Regions from separate parts of the Priestia sp. 53B2 genome, predicted to be linked through region 3. Evidence: predicted binding sites of a transcription regulator. Region 3 holds the regulator's gene; each other region holds the start of a gene.
What was found. Region 3 encodes LexA, which represses DNA repair genes until DNA is damaged. Its sites were predicted from a motif close to CGAACATATGTTCG; they were not measured.
Positions count from the first base shown of each region.

Region 1: a site for LexA is predicted at 4,399-4,412, ahead of ACN6NE_RS27685 (YolD-like family protein). Genes of this name have one in related genera too.
Region 2: a site for LexA is predicted at 4,846-4,859, ahead of ACN6NE_RS21955 (YolD-like family protein). Genes of this name have one in related genera too.

Region 1 covers NZ_JBLZXA010000030.1:568,945-576,979, reverse strand. The annotation lists gene ACN6NE_RS27715 (hypothetical protein) at 1-50, shown strand, start outside; gene ACN6NE_RS27710 (N-acetyltransferase family protein) at 95-628, shown strand; gene ACN6NE_RS27705 (MerR family transcriptional regulator) at 885-1,634, opposite strand; gene ACN6NE_RS27700 (MarR family winged helix-turn-helix transcriptional regulator) at 1,793-2,245, shown strand; gene ACN6NE_RS27695 (MDR family MFS transporter) at 2,268-3,875, shown strand; gene ACN6NE_RS27690 (hypothetical protein) at 3,910-4,062, opposite strand; gene ACN6NE_RS27685 (YolD-like family protein) at 4,088-4,270, opposite strand; gene ACN6NE_RS27680 (assimilatory sulfite reductase (NADPH) flavoprotein subunit) at 4,894-6,702, shown strand; gene cysI (assimilatory sulfite reductase (NADPH) hemoprotein subunit) at 6,725-8,035, shown strand, end outside.
Region 2 covers NZ_JBLZXA010000027.1:286,986-295,020, reverse strand. The annotation lists gene ACN6NE_RS21980 (aspartate kinase) at 1-74, opposite strand, end outside; gene ACN6NE_RS21975 (PTS fructose transporter subunit IIABC) at 270-2,141, opposite strand; gene pfkB (1-phosphofructokinase) at 2,154-3,068, opposite strand; gene ACN6NE_RS21965 (DeoR/GlpR family DNA-binding transcription regulator) at 3,065-3,817, opposite strand; gene ACN6NE_RS21960 (hypothetical protein) at 4,199-4,339, opposite strand; gene ACN6NE_RS21955 (YolD-like family protein) at 4,462-4,815, opposite strand; gene ACN6NE_RS21950 (YitT family protein) at 5,063-5,902, shown strand; gene ACN6NE_RS21945 (beta-ketoacyl-ACP synthase 3) at 6,052-7,047, opposite strand; gene ACN6NE_RS21940 (sulfate/molybdate ABC transporter ATP-binding protein) at 7,156-8,035, opposite strand, start outside.
Region 3 covers NZ_JBLZXA010000008.1:312,637-320,671, reverse strand. The annotation lists gene ACN6NE_RS05040 (cation diffusion facilitator family transporter) at 1-776, shown strand, start outside; gene ACN6NE_RS05035 (hypothetical protein) at 990-2,435, opposite strand; gene lexA (transcriptional repressor LexA) at 2,647-3,264, opposite strand; gene yneA (cell division suppressor protein YneA) at 3,411-3,740, shown strand; gene ACN6NE_RS05020 (YneB family resolvase-like protein) at 3,794-4,453, shown strand; gene ACN6NE_RS05015 (DUF896 domain-containing protein) at 4,523-4,753, shown strand; gene tkt (transketolase) at 4,921-6,927, shown strand; gene sirA (sporulation inhibitor of replication protein SirA) at 7,076-7,516, shown strand; gene ACN6NE_RS05000 (YneF family protein) at 7,607-7,819, shown strand; gene ACN6NE_RS04995 (ABC transporter transmembrane domain-containing protein) at 7,910-8,035, shown strand, end outside.

The DNA of each region.
Region 1 (8,035 bases), on a different contig from region 3:
CTTTAGGAAATCGCATGTGGTTAGATCAGTGGAGAGAAAAACAGCGCTAAAACTCGGCTAAGCAAACAAGAATAACCAAAAGGAAGATAGATATATGAGTTTATGTACATTAAAGAACGGTATAGGCATCAGCATTCGAGAAGCTGCACCAAAAGATGCAGAGAAAATGATTGCTTTTTACAACCGGGTAGGAGGAGAAAGCGACTTTCTTTCATTTGGAAAAGGTGAGTTTCTTATACCTCTTTCAGAGTACGAACTGTTTTTAGCTTCTGTAAAACAAGAGCAAAATTCTCTTATAGTTGTGGCTGAAAAAGAAGAGAAAATCATTAGTATTGCATCCATCACCTCGTCTCAAAACCCGTGTAATAAGCATGTGGGAACCCTCGGTATTGTAGTAGAGAAATCTTATAGCGGGCTAGGGTTAGGCAGACAGCTAATGATTGATCTGATTGAATGGGCACGTACGAATAAACAAACAAAAAAAATCGAACTTGTGACGCGAGAAGATAACCAAAGAGCTATTTCTCTATACAGGGAGCTAGGGTTTCAAACAGAAGGATTAAAAGAAAAAGATACCTATATAAATGGCGTGTACTATAATACAATGCTTATGGGTCTTCACTTATAAAAAGAGGCTGGGACAAAAGTATATTAAGTGAATGAAAATCCGAACGATGAATCGTTCGGATTTTTTCATTGTGGTGATGAACATAGGCTTCATACAGGTAGGTGCTTCTAGCGATTGGTTGGAGGCTCAGCGATGCCCGCGGAACGCGAAGCCTTGGACGGAAATCAACAGCGGTGGAACAAGCAGGTCAGATCATGTATGCCAATGGTTCGTCTTTAGATTGAATTGATGTAGTTATATCTCACTCTTTTTTTATTTATTGTTTTTTAGCGCCCGCAAATACACTCATCGTCTCGTTCATAAATTTGGCCAATCCTTTTCCATAGCGGTCAATGTTAGTTGTAAATCGCTCATCTTGCACATACATTTCTCCAAGACCTTTAAAGGCTTCTAATGAATACGTTCCAAAGTTCTCATTTAAAAATTGATACCATGTCGCAATAGCTTTTTGAGCTTCTGTAGAGGATGGTGACAGATCACGAAGCGAAGCTAAGTGAGTGTAGATACTTTCCCATTCGTTTGATATGCGCTGCTGTTCTTCTTGTGAGAAGCTTTGTACTTTTTCATTCGCTTCATCTACCCGCTGATTTCCCCAGCGCTTCCGTGCTTCTTCTTCGTAGGGGTTATGCGGAAAATTCAGTCCGTTAAACCGCTCTTTTTCGTTCATTTCAATCGCTCCTTTTTCATATTGAATCGTTTTATTAATGGTTACAATCATTTGATCGAGCCGACTGCGTTTTTCAATCAGCATGTTTTTTTGCAGTATCAACGCTTCTGTGCGATTAAACGTCGGATCTGTTATAATCTCGTGAATTTGTTTTAAAGGGAAGCCAAGTTCTTTAAAAAATAATATTTGCTGAAGCATATCGAGATTAGCCGGTGAATAAAGCCGGTAGCCGGATTCACTAACGGCATCAGGTTTTAATAGCCCGATTTCATCATAGTGATGCAGCGTGCGGACGCTGATTCCTACTAAGTCAGCAACTTCTTTTACTTTTCTGTTCATTCTTTCATCTCCCTTCTGAAATCTACTATAAAATATAACGCAGCGTAAGGGTCAACACTAAAAAAGAAATAATTGACTTTTAGTTTACATGCATTTATATTTAATTAGCATTAACTATTTATAACATGAAATAAATAAGCAAGCCTGGAGGAATAGATGTGACAAAAAGCAATCAGTATCTTGGAGAGATTCGTTCATCGCTTCAAGTGCTATTTGAAAAAATGCAGCCCGAAATGATGGAGAGCCTAAATGAGCATGAGATGACTCCTACGCAATTATTTGTTCTTTCTTATTTAAAGAAAGTAGGGAGCAGCAAGGTTTCTCAAATTGCAGAAATGATGGATGTCAAACCGAGCGCCGTGACTCTTTTAGTAGATCGTCTTGAACAACACAATTTTGTCGTAAGAGAACATAATAAAGAGGACAGACGAGTCGTTGATATTACCTTAACAGAATTTGGGCATCGCAAGCTTGAAGATGTGCTGAATGGTCGAAAAGCCATTATGGACCGCTACCTTTTGCATCTAACAGAAGAAGAGCTTTCCATGATGGCTTCTATTACGAAAAAGCTTGCAACATCAGCTGCTTCTTATAAAGATAAGCAGCAGTAACAAAAAAGAGGAGAGACGCACGATGGAAAATCAAAAAAATTCAAAGCGCACGCTTTTATTAATTGGGTTAATTATTGCGATGTTCTTTTCTGCCCTTGATGGAACCATTGTCGGAACAGCTATGCCAAGAATCGTAGGAGATCTTGGTGGATTGAGCATGATGACATGGCTGACAACAGCCTATTTGTTAACGTCGACAACGGTTGTTCCGATTGCAGGGAAGCTCGCTGATTTAGTAGGACGCAGAGTAATTTATGTTACAGGACTTATTATTTTTATGGTTGCTTCTGCTTTATGTGGAATGGCAAATAACATGACAGAGCTTATTTTATTCCGTGCACTACAAGGAATTGGCGGCGGCGTTATGATGCCGATGGCAATGATTGTAATCGGTGATTTATTTACAGGAAAAGCACGAGCAAAGTTTCAAGGAGTATTCGGAGGAATTTACGGTCTTGCTTCTGTCATCGGTCCACAAATTGGCGGATGGATTGTTGATTCACTGAACTGGAAATGGGTGTTTTACATCAACTTGCCGGTAGGGATACTCGCTACCGTGTTTATTGCGCTGGGACTTCAAGGAAAGAAACATACGGGACCTGTTAAATTCGATGTAGCCGGTATGTTCACAATGGTTATCGGAGTAGTGAGCTTGCTTCTGGCCCTGAGCTTTGGAGGAAAAGACTACGACTGGAACTCTTGGCAAATTGTTAGTCTATTTACACTTGCTGTTGTTGGGATCATAAGCTTTATTATTGTGGAAGCGAAAGCGAAAGAGCCGATTCTTCCGATGTATTTATTTAAGAACCGAACGTTTACGCTTTTAAATATCATTGGCTTTTTTATGAGCATTGGCATGTTCGGAGCCATTACGTTTGTTCCGTTCTTTATGCAAGGAATCGTTGGAGTCAGCGCCTCGGAATCAGGTACGATTATGACGCCGATGATGATTTCAATGATCGTAACGAGTATTATTGGAGGCCAGCTTGTTTATAAAGTTGGAATCAAACCTCAAATTGTAACGGGTATGCTTATTATGGCAGGAGGGTTCTTTTTGTTAACAACATTAGACCTTCATACTAGCAAGCTTGTTGCTACTTCTTATATGGCCATAATCGGTTTAGGAATGGGTCTTGTGATGCCAATTTTAACACTTGCTCTTCAAGAAAGCTTTTCAAAAGAAGAGCTCGGTGTGGTTACATCATCAAGTCAATTTTTCCGTTCAATTGGAGGAACGTTCGGTATTACTATCTTAGGAGCGGTAATGAATGCAAAATCAGGTACGCTTCTTACTGACAAACTCGTTCCATATTTAAACACATTGCCTGCTCAAGCAAGTGCTTTTGCGGACGGATTTAAAAAAGCGATTGATACGAATCCTGAAAGTGTGCTGCAGATGCTGTTTAGCCCTCAAGCGCTAAAGAGTATTCCATCTGCGCTTTCAGACAGCATTGTGCCAATTTTGAAGACCTCGCTAATGAGCGCATTGCACAGCGTCTTTTTTATGGGCTTAGGTTTTATTATTTTAGGAGCGGTATGCACATTGTTCTTAAGGCAGATCAAGCTTTCAAATAAAAAAGCTGAAGAAAAACCAGAAGAAGGCATTGCTGAAGTAGAACCATCACATTAAAAAAAGCGCACAAATTTGTGCGCTTTTTTCTATATCAACTAGTTGTTTCATTAGGCTTACGAAGAAAAGGGGATTGTTTAGACGTGTCATACGAAATTTGATCAAGCAAATACGTTAAATATAAGTTCAGTTCAAACCTATCTTCCGACACAAAATCTGTAAGCGCTTGCTTATTATCTTTCCACATGAGAATTCCTCCTTAATTTTACATACTAATGAATGGATTTAATATCAGAAAGCAAAAGGGAAACAACAGCTTCATTTTCGTCTTTTACGGATAGAATTTGCTGATGGAGATTTAAGTTGTGCACGCGGCCTTTGCACGTTTGCAACGTTCCATCTTTATAGTAAGAAACAGTTATCGTCCCACTTTTCGTTAATTCTCGTAAAAACATTCAAGAAGCCTCCTTAAAAAAGATTACCTGATTTAAAAGCCAGTCCTTTCATTTGGGATGAGCAAAAGGGAATTGTATGTTATGTACTGCAAGCTTCCCTTTATATTCTCCCACTTGTATGAATAGATCGAATAAAAGGTTGCTAGCTCACCTATAAACTGTCCTAAATTTCAGAATATACTGTCTTTTTTGTATAGTGTTTTTTAAAAGGATTAATGTTACATTTATTATGTAACATTCTGATGAGAAAGAAAACCGTTTCTACAAAACTTCTCTAAAAGTTACAAAATATTCATATACATGTGAAGGATGTAGAATGAGCAAATATGGAAGTAACTGCGTTTATAAAAAACGTAAATACAGCTTCAATTATTAATGACCTTAATACTAGTTATCAATTATATGTATTTTACTAATTTATTCTTCTCCGATAAAATGCAGGTAGACGAATTTGATAAGAATTTTCTAATGATTTATATAATTAAATTTGATATAATCTATAGGAATAATAATGTATGAAGGGAAACATCATTGATTAATTAGACACAGGTATTAAATGTTGTTGAAGATGATTCGTAAAAGCATACATATTTAAATTATATATTTTTGTGAGGTGGACAGTGTTGCAACTTAAGGTAGTAAACAGCCCTTTTAATCAAGAACAAGCAGATTTGCTTAATCGCCTTCTGCCGACATTAACAGAAGCACAAAAAATGTGGTTGAGCGGTTATTTAACAGCATCTCAATCTACGTCTGCCGAAGGAACGCCAGACGTTTCTACAGCAGCGCCTGCTCAAACGAAGCAGACAGTTTCAAAAGACGTAACGATTCTTTACGGATCACAAACTGGAAATGCTCAAGGACTTGCTGAAAATACAGGCAAAACGCTTGAAGCAAAAGGCTTTAATGTAACTGTATCTTCTATGAATGATTTCAAGCCAAATAATTTAAAGAAACTTGAAAATTTATTAATTGTCGTAAGTACACATGGAGAAGGAGAGCCGCCTGATAATGCGCTATCTTTCCATGAATTTCTTCACGGCCGTCGAGCGCCAAAACTTGAGAACTTCCGTTTCTCTGTCTTATCGCTTGGAGACAGCTCATATGAATTTTTCTGTCAAACAGGAAAAGAATTTGATGTGCGCTTAGCAGAACTTGGCGGTGAAAGACTGTATCCGCGCGTTGACTGTGATTTAGATTTTGAAGAGCCCGCAAATAAATGGCTTAAAGGTGTTATTGACGGATTAAGCGAAGTGAAAGGACACAGCGCTTCGGCTGCTGTTCCAGCGGAAGCTCCTGCAGGAACTTCACCATATTCAAGAACAAATCCTTTTAAAGCAGAAGTGCTTGAGAACTTAAACTTAAACGGCCGCGGATCAAATAAAGAAACGCGACACTTAGAACTATCTCTAGAAGGTTCAGGTTTGACGTATGAACCAGGAGACAGTTTAGGTATTTATCCTGAAAATGACCCGGAGCTTGTTGATCTTCTTCTTAACGAATTCAAGTGGGATGCAAGTGAAAGTGTAACGTTTAATAAAGAAGGAGAAACGCGTCCTCTTAGAGAAGCGCTAATCTCTAATTTTGAAATTACCGTTTTAACAAAGCCGCTTTTAAAGCAAGCAGCTGAGCTTACTGGAAACGATAAGTTAAAAGCGCTTGTAGAAAATCGCGAGGAATTAAAAGCATACACACAAGGCCGTGATGTAATTGACTTAGTTCGTGACTTCGGCCCATGGAACGTATCGGCACAAGAGTTTGTAGCCATTTTACGTAAAATGCCAGCGCGCCTTTACTCGATTGCAAGCAGCTTATCAGCAAACCCTGATGAAGTTCATCTAACAATCGGAGCGGTACGCTACGAAGCGCATGGACGCGAGCGTAAAGGTGTTTGTTCAGTCCTGTGTTCAGAACGTTTGCAGCCAGGCGATACGATTCCTGTATACCTTCAAAGCAATAAAAACTTTAAGCTTCCTCAAGATCAAGAAACGCCAATTATTATGGTAGGACCTGGTACAGGTGTGGCTCCGTTCCGCTCATTTATGCAAGAGCGTGAAGAAACAGGGGCGAAAGGCAAGTCATGGATGTTCTTTGGAGATCAGCACTTCGTAACAGACTTCCTTTACCAAACAGAATGGCAAAAGTGGTTAAAAGATGGCGTACTGACAAAAATGGACGTGGCGTTTTCACGCGATACAGAAGAAAAAGTATACGTACAAAACCGTATGCTCGAACATAGTAAAGAATTATTCCAATGGTTAGAAGAAGGCGCATCTTTTTATGTGTGCGGAGATAAAACAAATATGGCACGCGACGTGCACAACACGCTAGTTGAAATTATCGAAACAGAAGGCAAGATGAGCCGTGAACAGGCGGAAGGTTACCTTGCTGAAATGAAGAAACAAAAACGTTATCAGCGTGATGTATACTGAGGATTGAAAGGAGATTTTCAACATGGTAAACAAAATTTTAAAAGCGCCCGAAGGTCCTCCAAGTGACGTTGAGCGCATAAAAGATGAAAGTAATTATTTGCGCGGTACATTAGGAGAAACAATGCTCGACCGCATCAGCTCAGGTATTTCTGAAGACGATAATCGTTTGATGAAGTTCCACGGAAGCTACTTGCAAGATGATCGAGATCTTCGTAATGAACGTCAAAAACAAAAGCTAGAGCCAGCTTACCAATTCATGCTTCGCGTCCGGACTCCAGGCGGTGTTTCAACACCAGAACAGTGGCTAGTGATGGATGATTTAGCACAAAAATACGGAAATGGAACGTTAAAGCTGACAACTCGTCAGGCATTCCAAATGCACGGAATTTTAAAGTGGAACATGAAGAAAACGATTCAAGAAATCCATGCTTCGTTATTAGATACAATTGCAGCTTGCGGAGATGTAAACCGTAACGTAATGTGCAATCCGAATCCTTATCAGTCAGAAGTACACGCTGAAGTATTCGAATGGTCAAAAAAATTAAGTGATTACTTATTGCCTCGTACAAGAGCGTACCACGAACTTTGGCTAGATGAAGAGAAAGTGATCAGCACACCGGAAGTGGAAGAAGAAGTGGAACCAATGTATGGTCCGCTCTATTTGCCAAGAAAGTTCAAAATTGGCGTAGCTGTTCCACCGTCTAACGATATTGACGTGTATTCACAAGACCTTGGCTTTATTGCCATTTTAGAAGACGAGAAACTTGTTGGGTTTAACGTAGCAATCGGCGGCGGTATGGGTATGACGCACGGAGATAAAGCAACTTACCCTCAGCTTGCAAAAGTGATTGGGTTCTGTCGACCTGATCAAATTCTAGAAGTAGCTGAAAAAATCATTACGATTCAACGTGATTATGGAAACCGCTCTGTACGTAAAAACGCGCGTTTTAAATACACAGTTGATCGTCTTGGATTAGAAACGGTAAAAGAAGAGCTTGAAAATCGTCTAGGCTGGAGCTTAGACGAAGCAAAATCTTATCACTTTGATCATAACGGCGACCGCTACGGCTGGGAAAAAGGTGTAAAAGGAAAATGGCACTTTACTCTTTTTGTTCAAGGTGGACGTATTGCTGACTTTGAAGACTATAAGCTTATGACGGGTCTTCGTGAAATTGCAAAAGTTCATAGCGGTGATTTCCGTTTAACGGCCAATCAAAATTTAATTATCGCGAACGTATCAACTGAAAAGAAAAAACAAATTAGTGACCTCATCGAACAATATGGATTAACTGATGGCAAGCATTATTCGGCTCTTCGCCGCAGCTCATTAGCT
Region 2 (8,035 bases), on a different contig from region 3:
GTTACAATATGCGCAACCTGTTTAAATTTCTCTGCGCTTGCAACTGAACTCCCGCCAAACTTCGCAACCTTCATGTTTGAGACACTTCCTTACTTTGTTTTTAATATTCGATTATTGTACCATATTTTATCAAGTAGAAAAGCTTATCTATCTAACTTTTCTAAAAATTAAAGGAATACTACCGTAATTGTACTCTCATAAAGAACAAATGTCTACCAGAAAAACACAAAAAGACTGATTTTACATCATGTAAAATCAGTCTTTATTTGTTATTCTGCTTTTGGCTTTTTTAATACACCTACAAGGACCGCTGTTACAATTGCACCAATTAAAATTGCTAGTGCATATAAAAGAGGATTTCCTTGTACAATTCCGATAACGAATACGCCGCCGTGTGGTGCTGGTAAACCGATGTGGAACATCATTGTTAAAGCACCTGCTACTGCAGCACCGATAACCGATGCGGGAATCACACGGCCTGGGTCAGCTGCTGCGAATGGAATCGCACCTTCTGTGATAAATGAAAGACCCATTACATAACACGTTTTACCTGTTTCGCGCTCTTGGCGAGTAAATTTGTTTTTGAACAAAGTTGTCGCAATAGCCATACCTAATGGTGGAACCATACCGCCTGCCATAATCGCTGCGTGTGGTGCATAGTTTCCAGCATCAATCATTGCAATACCAAATGTAAAGGCTGCTTTATTAATAGGACCACCCATATCAATCGCCATCATACCGCCTAAGATAATACCTAATAATACTAAGTTACCTGTACCAAATCCACTTAACCAGTGCGTTAATCCTTTGTTAATTGCACTAACTGGCTCATTTACAACATAAAGCATAATCAATCCTGAAATAAAAATCCCAAATAGCGGATAAAGAAGAACTGGCTTAATTCCATCAAGCGCTTGCGGTAAACCGCTGAATAATTTCTTTAACCCCACTACTACATAACCTGCTAAGAAACCAGCGATTAAACCACCTAAGAAACCGCCTCCGCCAGAAGCTGCTAAAAGACCTGCAACCATACCGGGAGCTAAACCGGGACGATCAGCAATACTCATTGCAATAAACCCTGCTAGTACTGGTACTAGTAAGAAGAATGCATTATCTCCGCCAATTGTTTTTAGCGCCGCTGCAAATGCATTGTACGTTGGATCTTTCGGCTCTGCTGAGTGAATGCCAAACATAAATGAAATGGCAATTAAGATCCCGCCCCCTACAACAAACGGAAGCATTGCGGATACACCGCTCATTAGGTGCTTGTAAAAGCCTGTACGCTCTGATCCTTTACTTTCTCCGCCTTCTTTGCTGCCACCGCCGCCGCTGTATACAGGAGCGTCTCCTTTTAACGCGCGGTTAATTAATTCTTCAGGCTTGCGAATCCCTTCAGCTACTGGAACTTGAATGACTTTTTTACCTGCAAAACGTTCCATTTCTACTTGCTTGTCCGCTGCAACAATAATAGCGGTAGCGTTTTCAATTTCTTCCTTCGTCAACGCGTTTTTAACCCCGCTGGAACCGTTTGTTTCAACTTTGAGCGTGACATTCATGTCTTTCGCTTTTGCTTTTAAGCTGTCCGCTGCCATATATGTGTGGGCAATTCCCGTTGGACAAGCCGTTACAGCAAGCACTAATTGATCTGAAGCTGTATCTACTTCCTCTTCCGGCGCTTCATTTTCAGTTTCTTTATCATCAATTGCTTTAATGACTTCATCAATTGATGATGCTGTTAGCAACGTTTTTCGGAACGATTCGTCCATTAATAACGTAGACAAACGAGATAGTGTTTCTAAGTGAGCATTATTCGCTCCTTCACTCGCTGCAATCATGAAGAATAAGTGTGCAGGCTGTCCGTCTAATGATTCATAATCAATACCTTCTGTTGAGCGTCCAAATGCAATGGCCGGTGTTTTTACCGAGCTTGTTTTCGCATGCGGAATGGCAATACCTTCCCCAATTCCCGTTGTACTTTGGGATTCACGATTTAAAATTGCTTCTTTATAGCCAGCTCGGTCGCTTAAGCGACCAGCTTCGTCTAATTTCCCAACTAATTCATCAATAACATCAGCTTTTGACGTGCTTTTTAAATCAAGAATGATTGTATCTTTTTTTAATAATTCAGTAATTCTCATTCTCGTTTCCCCCTACTCTACCTTTGTGATTGACACTTGTTCACGAAGCGTCTTTACATCTTCTGCTGTACATAATTCAAGTGAGAATGCTGTGGCACTTCCTGAAGCTACTCCTGTTTGAAAAGCTTCTAATAAATCACCTTGTTTTACGTAAGAAGCAATAAATCCAGCTACAAGTGAATCGCCAGCTCCAACAGAATTTTTTAGCGTTCCTTTAGGGACTGTGGCACTGTAGACACCGCTTTCGTTAATAAGAAGTGCTCCATCACCTGCCATAGACACAACGACGTTTTGCGCTCCTTGTTCTACGAGCTTCTTACCGTATACTAGCGCATCTTCTGCACTGTTTACTTCTACATCAAACAATTCTGCAAGTTCATGATGATTCGGTTTGATAAAAAACGGCTTGTGAGACACGACGTCTAGCAAGGTTTTTCCACTTGCATCTACTACAACTTTTACTCCGTTCGCTGCTGCTAGTTCAGTTAACGTTTCATACACAGAACTTGGAAGCGTTTTCGGTATACTCCCCGCTAATACGAAGATATCGCCTTCAGTCATTTGCTTTACTTGAGTCAATAAAGACTGAAGCGCTTCGTCTGTAATAGCAGGTCCTTGACCGTTAATTTCTGTTTCTTTTTCTGTTTTTAACTTTACGTTAATACGGGTATCTCCCTCAACTCTTGTAAAAGCTGTTTCGATATTCTCCGCTTTTAAGTAGTCTTCGATATAGGTTCCTGTAAAGCCGGCTACAAAACCGAGGGCTTTATTATCAACACCTAATCGCTTTAAAACGCGAGAGACGTTAATGCCTTTTCCTCCTGGAAACTTGGCTTCATTCGTTGTGCGGTTAAGCCCGCCTTCTTCGAATGCTGAAACATGTACTACGTAATCAACGGATGGGTTCAACGTACATGTATAAATCATGATTTCACAACCTTTATGTCTGTTTTGTTTGCATACTGTATAAGTACATCGCTAGGTACGTCATTTGTTATAATTTTTGCTTCATGTAAATCGGCTATTTTTGCAAAGCTTGTTTCAAAAAACTTAGTGGAATCTGATAAAATATAAGATTCTCTAGACAGCTTCATTGCCGTTTGCTTGATCAATGCTTCTTCTGGATCAGGAGTTGTATATCCATATTGATGATGAATCCCATTCGCTCCCATAAAGCACTTATCAAAACGATATTGCTCAAGACTTAAAAGAGCTCCATTGCCAATTAAAGCACCCGTTTTATGTTTAACAGATCCCCCAATTAAATAGAGGGTGATACCTTGTTCTAGCATCGGGTTTAAATGCATTAAACCATTTGTCACGACAACTACATCTTTTTGCTTTAAAAAAGGAATCATTTCATACGTTGTAGTTCCTGCATCTAAAAAAATACAGTCACCTTCATTTATAATGGAAGCCGCATACTCTGCAATGTTTCGTTTATCTTGAACATTTTTAGCAGATTTTTCGATAACGCTCAGTTCGATTCGTTTACTGCGAATAAGCGAAGCGCCACCGTGAACACGTTTGAGCATTTGCTCTTCTTCTAGTTGACTTAAGTCTCTTCTAATGGTGGATTCCGAAGCGCCTGTAACTTCGATAAACTCTTGCACTTTTACAAGTTCTTTCTCTTTTAAAAGTTTTAAGATTAGTTGATGTCTTTCCGGCGTTAACATGTTCTAGCTCCTTTTTCAAAAAAGCGTTTTCATTTATTTCATGTACTTACTTTATCACGCTTTACATTCAAAATCAATCATAAAAAATCAAAAACATTCATTTTTTTAATTACAAAATAAAGTTTTTTGAACGAACAATTAGATTTGCATTTGGTTTAATAATAGTTAGCACAAAAGGAAATATGCTGGTAATTCAAGAATTTGTCTACTTTTCTCATTATATGTAAAGGTTTTCTTCTACTCAATTAGCTATGACTGTTTTTGACTATTTCTTGACCGATTGAATTTTTCTGACTGAATCGAGCATAGCTTGTCCTGATTTCATAAAAGCCTACACACCAAAAAAGTTGTCCACCTTTTTGGACAACTCAAAGTGACCCATCATTTAAATAAAAACAGAAGCATATATAATATGGAAGCAAGGGCAGAAGAAATAGCTAAACTTGAGATAAAACGAACGAGTCTTTTTTTAATGAACTGCGTTAATTCGATTTCTCTTACTTGAGTTTTTTCATTTTGCATACAATAATCCCTTCTTTAATTAAAATTTCCTAGTAGCTAGAAGTTACTACTCGCAGAATATGCTTTTATGTATTGTATGCATGCGTTAAAAAAAAGATACAAAACGAACAAAAAAGCTACTCTTAGCTAGAGTAGCTTTCATCTTTCCATACATCTGCTTCAATTACTGCATCCGCTCGAATCGAATATGTATAACAAGGGCCTGTAACCATCAGCGTATTCGACTGCAGCGAGACTTTATCGATCGTCACTCGTTCATACCTTTGAATATGTCCTGCTTCATAGACGTGAAGCGTTACTGGATGATGCTCCGAGTAACTGTTCATAATGACATTTTCAATATGCTCAATCTTTTCTTTTTTCAACCCTAAAGGCTGCTTATGCGCCTCGGGACTGTACATTTTCTTCATTTTCTCTAAATGCTCGGGCATTACTAACTTCGCATACTGTTTTAATTCATCTTGATACACGTTCATTCTCCCCCTTGACTCTTGCTTCTATTTTACCGAACGAACATTCTCATTGCAAAACTTTTTAATCAAAATAAAAGCAAACAATTTATTTTTTCATACTCCATAAAAACTGTCAAAAGATTTTATGTTAATAGCAGAAACTGATTTTTTAAAAATAATAATATCCCATCTTTAATTCGGTCTCTAGAGTTGGTATAATACATTGTCATGACTGTGTTTTCGGAGCTTTTGATGATTGGAGGTAACGTTCATGATTAATAAAATAAAAGAAATTATCCTCATTATTCTAGGGAGCCTCATTTTCGCACTGGCCATTAATTACTTTGCTATTCCAAATGAATTAGCAGAAGGCGGCGTAACCGGTGTAACAATGATTACCTATTATGTATTAGGCTGGTCTCCGGGTATCACAAACTTTATATTAAACGGTTTGCTGGTACTGATCGGATACAAATTGCTTCATAAACGTGTGATTGTTTACACAATTATATGTATTATTTTCACTTCTCTATTCCTACATATAACTGAAGGACTGGGAAATCCTCTTGACGATACGCTACTAGGGGCTATTTTTGCTGGTATTTTAGCTGGTGTAGGACTCGGACTTGTGTTTAGAGGCGGCGGAACTTCCGGAGGCTCTGCAGTTATTGCCCGCTTAGCTAATCAATATCTAGACTGGAATATTAGCAAAACGATGCTGGCAATTGATTTATTAGTTGTAGCAAGCGCTTATTTTGTCATCGGTGGAGAAAAGACGATGTATACGGTTATTTCTCTTTACATCGGAACGAAGGTGCTTGATTATATCATTGAAGGACTCAACCCCCGCAAAGCAATCACTATTATTTCACACCGTTCAGCTGAAGTAGCCGAACAAGTCAATAAAAAGATGCAGCGTGGCGTCACTGTCTTTTCTGCTCATGGAAGCTATACAAAAGAAGCAAAAGACGTATTGTACGTAGTGGTGAACAAACAAGAACTGCTAGAATTAAAGCGCATTATTCATAAAGTCGACGAACAAGCTTTTGTGGTCGTACACGACGTGCGCGACGTCTTTGGAGTAGGTTTTACCATTCCAAAAGCCAGTTGAAAACCCGCTGTAAAAAAGCGGGTTTTTTCTATTATATATGTTTGCGCTGAAAATACTGCAAACCTGCCGTTATAAAAAGAAAAAACTTTCTTGGAACGACAATAAAAAGCTCTGTAATGAAAATCTAAAAAGCTAAAGGGCGATGCCTTTTAGCTTTTTTCTTTACACGTCCATTTAATTAACAAGCCGCAGTGCGTTAATCCTCCCCCAAACCCATAGAGAATAAGGAGGTCATTACCCTGTACTTTCCCTGTCATTATTCCTTCGTTTAAAGCAAGCGGAATAGAAGCTGAAGATGTATTTCCGCAGTATTGCACACTCGTTAACGTTTTATCCATTGAAACACCTGTTTTAGCACAAATAGCTTCAATCATTCGAAGGTTTGCGCTGTGCGGAATAAACCAATTTACATCTGAAAGAAAAATGGAAGTATTCTTTAATAATGCTTCTACTCCTTTTGGAATCGTTCGGACAGCAAAGCGATATACTTCACGCCCGTTTTGAACTAAATTCCCGCTCGAGTTAATTTCTTTTCCAAAAAGAGTGTTAGATAAGTTAGAACGGTATAAATTTCCCCCTCCGCTTCCGTCCGTTCCGTAGTGACATCCTAAGAAACTTGGATTATGCTCATCGTACTCTACAAGCATAGCTCCCGCTCCGTCACCAAACAGCACGCATGTGGCCCGGTCCGTATAATCTGTAATTTTCGACATGACTTCGGCACCAATAACTAAAATCTTTTTATGCAATCCCGACGTCACTAAGCCGTTCGCCACATGAAGGCCATATGTAAACCCGGCGCATGCTGCACTTAAGTCAAATGCAGCAGCTTGCTCAATATGAAAGTAATCTTGAATCTGACATGCTACGCTAGGAAAAAAGTGATCCGGCGTTGTTGTCGAAACAATAATTGCATCTACATCTTCTATTTCTACAGCATATCGGTTAAGCAAATTTTCAACTGCTCGAATGGCAAGCGTAGACGTGTATTCGCCTTCACCAGCAATTCGTCGCTCTTTCATTCCGGTACGCTGCACAATCCATTCGTCATTTGTATCAACCATTTCTTTTAAATGGTCGTTCGTTAATTTTTGCTTTGGTGTATACGTCCCCATTCCTGTGATTCTAGCTTTTGATTGTATCATTTCTCCACCTCAAATCAGTTGATACTTAATTATAACACCTACTTTTAATATCTGATACTAATTTATTAGCAGATAAAAAGCGCAAAGGCATACCCTTTACGCTTTTTATTAAATAGAATAATCTTCTGGAATAAATACCTTTAGCTGCTTAGGCTTTACATACACCTGTTCTCCCACTTGAAGACTGAGGACTTTATAGTGCTCTTTGCTCAATTCAGCTTCTAAAAATTCTTCTGCATCTTCTCTTTTTAATTCAACTTGCACGATAGGCCCTATCACATGAATATAGCTAACGGTTGCAGAAACAGCATCTGTGCTTGTTTTTACCTTTTCAAGGTGAATATCATGAGGTCGCACGTATCCAACAGCTGCTTCTTCATTTCTTCCGCTAAACTCTGGAACATCCATTTCAAAGCTTCCTTGTTTTAGTCTGCCTTTATGAATGCGGCCCTTGAATAAATTGACGTTCCCCAAAAAATCGTACACAAATGGACTGTTAGGATGATCATATACTTCCTCAGGACTTCCAATCTGCTCAATTTTCCCGTTGTTCATCACAACAATACGATCGGCCACATCTAAAGCTTCTTCTTGATCATGCGTAACGAAAATACTCGTAATATGAAAATCATTATGCAATTTACGCAGCCACCTGCGCAAATCTTTGCGAACTTTTGCATCCAGAGCGCCAAAAGGTTCATCTAATAACAGTACTTTCGGTTCTACTGCTAACGCTCGAGCAAGCGCTACTCGCTGGCGCTGTCCGCCCGATAATTGAGAGGGATAGCGATTGGCAAGCGGCTCTAGTTTAACAAGCTGCAGCAGCTCGGTTACTTTCTTGGTAATGTCTGTTTTAGAAGGTCTTGTTTTTTTAGGTCGTACTTTTAAACCATACGCAACGTTATCAAATACAGTCATATGTCTGAACAAAGCATAGTGTTGAAAAACAAACCCTACATTTCGCTCCTTTGGATTTACGTGCGTAATT
Region 3 (8,035 bases):
CCCCGACCAAACGATTTCCAAACGGTTTCGGCCGATTGGTTAATCTCGTTCTATTAGGAGCGGTTCTTGTAGTAGGGATTATGGCGTTTGAAACGATTAAAGAAGGATATCACCATATTCTTCATCCGACGAAGTCTTCAGGCTTTATTTTAAATATTGCAGTACTTGGCATCTCGGTGTTACTTGAGATGTTTGTCCTATTTAAGGCAATGAAAGAAATTTTGCACGATGTCGGAATGAATACCGCAGAGGTCAATGTTTTTACGCAAAGCTTTGTTCATTTAAAGAAAGCAAAGCCAGCAACCAAGCTGGTCTTTATGGAAGATCTGGTAGCTACTGGAGGAGGCGTATTGGCATTAATAGCCGTTTTTATTTCACGGTTTACACCTTTTCACCAAGCTGAAGGAATTGCTTCTATTTTAATTGGGCTTATGATGTTTTTTGTAGTAGGACGAGTATTTTTAGATAATGCTGCTGGAGCGCTTGGTGAAGCAGATAAAGAAATGGAAATAAAAATTGGCGCGATTGTCATGCAAGATGTACAAGTGCATGATATTCAAACATTAATGGTGATGAAAGAAGGAGAAGAGCTTCACGTTGAATTAAAAGTAGAAATTGATCCTTCTTTAACAGTGGCAGAAGCTGATGATATTAAAGATCGTCTGGAAAATCGTATTTTGCAGGAAAAAGGAATAACGGATATTATTATTGAATTTGATGAAGATGATGGAATTCCAGACTGGGCGCCAAGTGATTTACAGCTTCAAAAAGAATAAAAAGAAGAGGTTAGGACAAAATTATTTTAGTTGAAGAAGATCCGAACGATGAATCGAGATTCTTGATGGAGAATCCAACTCGTTCGGATTTTTTCATTGGTATGGTGAACGTAGGTTTCATGTATCCCATTTGTTCGTCTGTAGATTGGAGGGGTGTAGTTATGTCTCGACCTCTTCTTTTTTCAATGGTGTATTCTCTGATACGAACGGCTTTTATGTTTTAAATCGATCTTTTAATAAATTCCATAGGGAACTCACTCCGAGACTAATGCTGATCAGAATTCCTGATAGAGCTACTATTAAAGCGATATATTCAAAGATAGAAAACTGCTTCATACTATCCCAATTGATGTTTCCCTCTAGTTTGCTAATAACTAAATTCATTCCGTAAATACCTGAAAGAACCGTGTAAATCGTTAAAATTAATAATAAGTAATTGTGACGCTTGGCTGCGATTTTCTCTTGATTTTGGTACAAAGTACCAAGGGTTTCTTTGACTTCTTGATAAAGAGAATTGATATGGAAGATTTTTTTAAAGAGCTTAGAAAACTCTTGACCTTCTGTGCGAGAGCTAATTTCTAAAAACAAATATTTACCTGAAAACACGGTAATAGAGCGGATTAGTCGTTCAATGCCCTCTGAATTTTTATGAAACGTGAGCTGAGAATATTCATAAGATAGTTTTAGCAACACGATTTTATAGAAAAAATGTAAAAATAAATTATAGTAATGCTGGCCAAATAGATGATTCATCAAAAGCTGATCCGTTTTAGAGTCTGTCGATTTAGAAATACACGAAAACACATGGTCTGTTATGACATAATAGGTTTCAGGAGCCCATCTGGGATACACGTGTTTAGTATTATACGTTTTAATATACTCATGATTGTGTGCAGAAATAAACGCTTTCCCGTCAGGCGTATAGCTATTTAGCTGTCCAGTACGAAATAAAGTTGTGGAATTAATCTCTTGCTCTTGATTTACCGTTACATAACTTAACACAAACATCCGTTCATCGATAAAATAAGGAAGGCTCCCAACGTGCTGTTCACGTGTGGCTTCTTTCTTGATGTGTTCGTTCAAAAATGGCGCGAGCTGCGAAAAAATATAATCTTGCACTTTGCTATAGCGATGATGTTCATAGGTAATGGTGGATCCATGCTCTTCAGCAAGCTTCGGTTCTAATACACGAAAATGATTCATGAACTCTAAAGTATCATCATAGGTGTAATGATTATGGCTTATCTCAGTGCGAATGGTCATGACGCCAATTTCAAAAGGACATAAAAAAACATCCACAGACAGCACGTTGCTAGACACGGTGGTGGAGGAAGTGTGTAACGTAATGGTATGGTCTATTTTTTTTGAAAATCGAAGCAACCCTTCTTTTTCGCATGAGTCAGGGAATAGAATGCATTCAATGTAAGGAAGAAAATATTGATCCAGGCTATCATGAGATACGTAATATTGTTCTCCGTAGTACTCTTTTTCTAAATGTTTATTTTGAATGGAAAAAAACTCGAACAAATTTGCTTTCAGTGCATGAACAAGCTGCTCTTTATTTTTTCGATCAAAGGAAAAAGGAAAAAGAAACATGTTCATTGCTTTAGTAGGTACAATGGCTTGAAATGGTTCTGTTTTCCTTGGTGTATTGGTCATAAACTACATCCTTCTTATGGTGGGTTGTATTTCCTTTTAAGAGTCGAGGAAATGCAGATAGAAAGTAAAAGGTAAAACAAGCTTTATAAAAACAGTTCTACCTGCCTGCAATGATTCAACGTATCATTTATAATATGCCAATTTTTTTAGAAAACAAACGTAAAAAAACCAACTAACATCATGATTAGTTGGTTTTACATACAGTGTCTGATTAGTGAATCGTGCGATATACACCAGTTACTTTTCCTAAAATCGTTACGTGGCGAAGAATAATAGGCGCCATCGTTGAATTTTCAGGCTGTAAACGAACGAAATTTTCTTCTTTAAAGAAACGTTTTACCGTTGCTTCGTTGTCTTCGGTCATAGCGACCACAATATCTCCATTATTAGCTGTTTGCTGCTGACGTACGATTACCATATCCCCATCTAGAATACCTGCTTCAATCATACTTTCTCCCATAATTTCAAGCATAAATACATGATCATCTGGAGAAACGAATTTATCTGGAAGAGGGAAATATTCTTCCACATTTTCAACGGCTGTTATAGGAAGACCCGCTGTTACTTTACCGATAACAGGAACATTAATGACATTGCTTTTAGGAATGTTTACTTCGTCTAGTTGAAGAACTTCGATTGCTCTTGGTTTTGTTGGATCTCTGCGAATTAACCCTTTGCTTTCTAAACGAGCTAAATGCCCGTGTACAGTGGAGCTAGAGGCTAATCCTACCGCTTCCCCAATCTCACGAACAGAAGGCGGATAACCTTTTAATTTTACTTCGTGCTTAATAAAATCTAGTATGTCTTGTTGACGTTTTGATAGCTTCATATTTTTCACCTCGATTTTAGCTATTCTTTAGGTGAATTATACCACGTGATGTGTCAATATACAAACATAAGTTCGAAGAATTCCATTGACAGAAACAAATGTTCTCACTAAAATAAGAACATATATTCTGATAGGGGGATCATAATATGCAACAATTCTTACATTCTATGAAACATTACGCTATTTTTTTTGCAGTTATCGCTGCACTTACATATGTATTGACGCTGGTTTTAGGAGCGGATAAAGTAGATTTAGACAAATATTCAACGGTTACTATTACAAAAGGAGATACGCTTTGGGAATTGTCCAACAAGTATCATAATCACCATCATTTGACCACCAACGAATTTGTCAAATGGGTTGAAGACGTCAATGATTTAAACTCAGACACTGCACAGTCCTTATCTCCTGGAGATAAATTATATATTCCTGTTTTAAAAAAAGAGTTACATAATCAAGTGGCAATTGAACAGTAGTGTGTAACGGCCGTTCCTGAATATTGTTAGAAGCCGAAAAGGTCGTGATAAAAGTGGACGCCATTATTTATTGCCGTGTCAGTACGGATAAAAAAACCCAAGAAACATCTTTACAGCGCCAGCAAGAAGAATTAAAAAAGCTTGCTAATCTTCACCATCTAGACGTAAGAAAAGTCGTAATGGAAAAAGCAAGCGGATATGACGTAGACAGAGAGGGTATTTTGGATGTTCTTCATACAATGAAAGAAGAAAAAATATCTGTGCTGCTCATTCAAGATGAAACACGATTAGGCAGAGGAAATGCCCGAATTGCGCTGCTTCATGCTTTTCATAAAGAAAATGCTACGATCTATACGATTAGTCATCAAGGTCAGCTTCAGCTTTCAGAATCTGATTCGATGGTGTTAGATATTATTAGCTTAGTGGAAGAGCATCAGCGAAAATTACATAATGCTAAAATTAAAAGAGGAATGAAAAGAGCCGTCGAAAACGGTTATCGTCCGCAGCAAAATTTAAAAAATCAAGGAGTTAACTCGGGAAGAGAAAAAAAAGAAGCGCCGATTGAAGAAATTGTACGCCTTCGCCATAACGGCTTAACCTTTGCTGAAATTTCAGTTACGCTAAAAGGTTTTGGTTATAATATTTCAAAAGCGACGGTACATCGTCGCTATCAAGAGAATGCTCAATCTCTTGATAAAACGAAAGAGATTTAGTAAGATGACTACATGTTGCCGGAGCGGTTCGGTAATTTTAATTATTGATTATAAGGAGATAGGTTTTATATGCTATCAAAAGATAAACTTGCTCGTATTAATGCTCTTTCAAAAAAGGCAAAGGCTGAAGGGCTGACAGAATCTGAAGCGAAAGAACAGCAAGAGCTACGTCAGGAATATTTAAAAGTTTTCCGACAATCTATGACAAATCACCTTCATACGATTAAAGTTGTGGACGAAGAAGGTAAAGATGTTACGCCTAAGAAGTTAAAAGAGAGTAAAAAGAAGCGTCTTCACTAAGACGTTCTAGTAAAACTAGAGGGAGTGTTCCCTCTAGTTTTTTGTATATTTTTAATAAGGCACACAAAAACTGTAAAAGTGGAATTTTTTTTGGTTCAAGTATTGTACAAATAAGCAAATCATTAGTATGATAACATATGTACATAGTTTTGAAAGGAATGAAGAGTATGACACAACGTATTGAAGATCTTTCGATTGCAACAATTCGTACTTTATCAATCGATGCGATTGAAAAAGCAAATTCAGGTCACCCAGGTATGCCAATGGGAGCTGCTCCAATGGCATATACATTGTGGACAAAATTTATGAACATCAATCCAAAGAATCCAAACTGGTTCAACCGTGACCGCTTTGTATTATCAGCAGGACACGGATCGGCACTATTATACAGCTTGCTTCATTTAGCTGGATATGACTTATCAATTGAAGACCTTAAAAACTTCCGTCAATGGGGAAGTAAAACACCAGGTCATCCGGAGTTCGGTCATACAGCAGGTGTTGATGCAACAACTGGTCCACTAGGACAAGGTATTGCAATGGCTGTTGGTAAAGCAATGGCAGAACGTCATTTAGCTGAAACATACAACAAAGAAGGTTTAGAAATTGTAGACCACTTTACGTATGGTATTTGTGGTGACGGAGACTTAATGGAAGGTGTATCTGCTGAAGCAGCTTCATTAGCGGCACACTTAAAATTAGGACGTTTAGTTGTTTTATACGATTCAAATGATATTTCGTTAGACGGAGATTTAGATCGCTCGTTCTCTGAGAACGTAGAAGATCGTTTCAAAGCTTACGGATGGCAAGTAATCCGCGTTGAAGACGGCAATGACTTGACAGCGATTGCAAACGCAATTGAAGAAGCAAAAGGCGATTTAACACGCCCAACGCTAATTGAAGTAAAAACAACAATCGGATTTGGTTCTCCAAACCACGCGGGTACTTCTGGAGTGCACGGTTCTCCATTAGGTTCCGATGAAACAAAATTAACAAAAGAAGCTTATGCATGGACATTTGAAGAAGATTTCTATGTGCCAGAAGAAGTGTATGCTCACTTCAAAGCTACAATTGCTGAAGATGGCCAAAAGAAAGAAAACGAATGGAACGATGTATTTGCACAGTATAAAGAAAAATATCCTGAACTAGGTCGTCAATTTGAACTAGCAGTAGAAGGAAAGTTACCGGAAGGCTGGGAAGAAAAGCTTCCAGCATACGAAACGGGTTCAAGCCTAGCTAGCCGTGCTTCTTCTGGAGAAGTATTAAACGCAGTAGCACAAGCTGTACCTCAATTCTTCGGCGGTTCAGCTGACTTAGCTGGCTCAAATAAAACAATGATTAAAGGTTCAGAAGACTTCACTGCAGCTGATTACAGCGGACGTAATATCTGGTTCGGTGTACGTGAATTTGCAATGGGAGCTGCATTAAACGGTATGGCTCTACACGGCGGTGTAAAAGTATTCGGAGGAACATTCTTTGTATTCTCTGATTATCTTCGCCCAGCAATTCGCTTAGCAGCTTTAATGAAGCTTCCTGTAACATATGTATTTACACATGACAGTATCGCAGTTGGAGAAGACGGCCCAACACATGAGCCAATTGAACAATTGCCATCACTTCGTGCAATGCCAGGTCTTTCAGTGGTTCGTCCTGCAGATGCAAATGAAACAGCTGCTGCATGGCGCTTAGCATTAGAGTCAACTGACCGCCCAACGGCGCTTGTATTGACTCGTCAAAACTTGCCAACGCTTGAAGGTACAAAAGAAAATGCATACGAAGGCGTGTCTAAAGGTGCGTACGTTGTATCTAAAGCTGGTAAAGACCAAGCGGATGCATTAATACTTGCAACAGGCTCTGAAGTAAGCCTAGCAGTAGAAGCACAAAAAGCATTAGCTGCAGAAGGCATTGACGTATCTGTAGTAAGTATGCCTGCATGGGATCGTTTCGAAGAGCAATCTGCTGAGTACAAAGAAAGTGTTATCCCTAAATCAGTGAAAAAACGTTTAGGTATTGAAATGGCTTCTACACTTGGCTGGGAACGCTATGTTGGAGACGAAGGACAAGTTCTTGGTATTAATCACTTCGGTGCATCTGCTCCTGGTGAAACAATCATGAAAGAATTTGGTTTTACAGTTGAAAATGTAGTAGCAAAAGTGAAAAGCTTGCTTAATGCATAATTCTTTTTCATAAGAAAGAGCAGACCACAGGAGTCTGCTCTTTTTTTCGACAAAAAAACAAAGGAATTTTTTCATCGATAGACAAGCATTGCGTACACCATTCGGTATAATGGTACAAAAAAGAACGAGCCGAAAGGGAGGATGAATCGTGAGAACGTATGAAGTATATTTAATGGAGGAAGAAGTTGCATCATCCTATTTTCGAAGAGAAAAGCTCATTTATCAGCTGCTGATTGAATATAGAATGAAACGTCACTTGAATGAAACGCACTTACAAAAACAAGTTCATTACATTACTCGCCAACTGCCCATTTCATTTATTCAACGAGAATTGCTTCAGGCGTTTTCTCATTATCCTCATTTTTTTACTCATCAAGAGACGTTTGTGCTGGAATATCCTCATAAAAAAAGTCGAGCATCTATAAAATTAACGAATCGCTGTATAACAATTGAAGGAGATGGCAATGTTGATGCTGAGACAGCTTTTTTTGAAGTATTACGCAAGCTAGATCCTTGTTTTTTAGCAGTGAATTATGGAACGGATGAATACGGCTGGCTGAGGCCTGTGAAAACAAGAAAATTTGTGTAATTATTTAAGGAAATTGGAACGGAAATATTGTATAATAGCGTATGGTCTAGTACACTGTAAGTTAGACAACACGAAGGAGGAAGTAATACCATGGGAATGTATATTCTAGTTGGTGTTCTAGCATTAATTGTTGGGATAGCGCTAGGATTTTTCATTGCTCGTAAATATATGATGAGCTATCTGAAGAAAAATCCACCAATTAATGAACAAATGTTAAAAATGATGATGATGCAAATGGGCATGAAACCATCGCAGAAAAAAATTAACCAAATGATGAAAGCAATGAACGGCCAAATTAAATAATGGTTAATTGGACAGACACTCTCTATTCAGAAGGGTGTCTTTTGTTTTATGATAGATATAAGAAAATGGTTGTGGGGCTAGGGGGATACGATGAAAATTTTTCGAGAGTTATGGTGGTTTTTCAAACAGGAAAAAAAGTCTTACATAACGGGGGTAGCGCTGCTCATTATTGTGGCAGCATTAGAACTTCTTCCTCCTAAAATTATTGGTTTAACG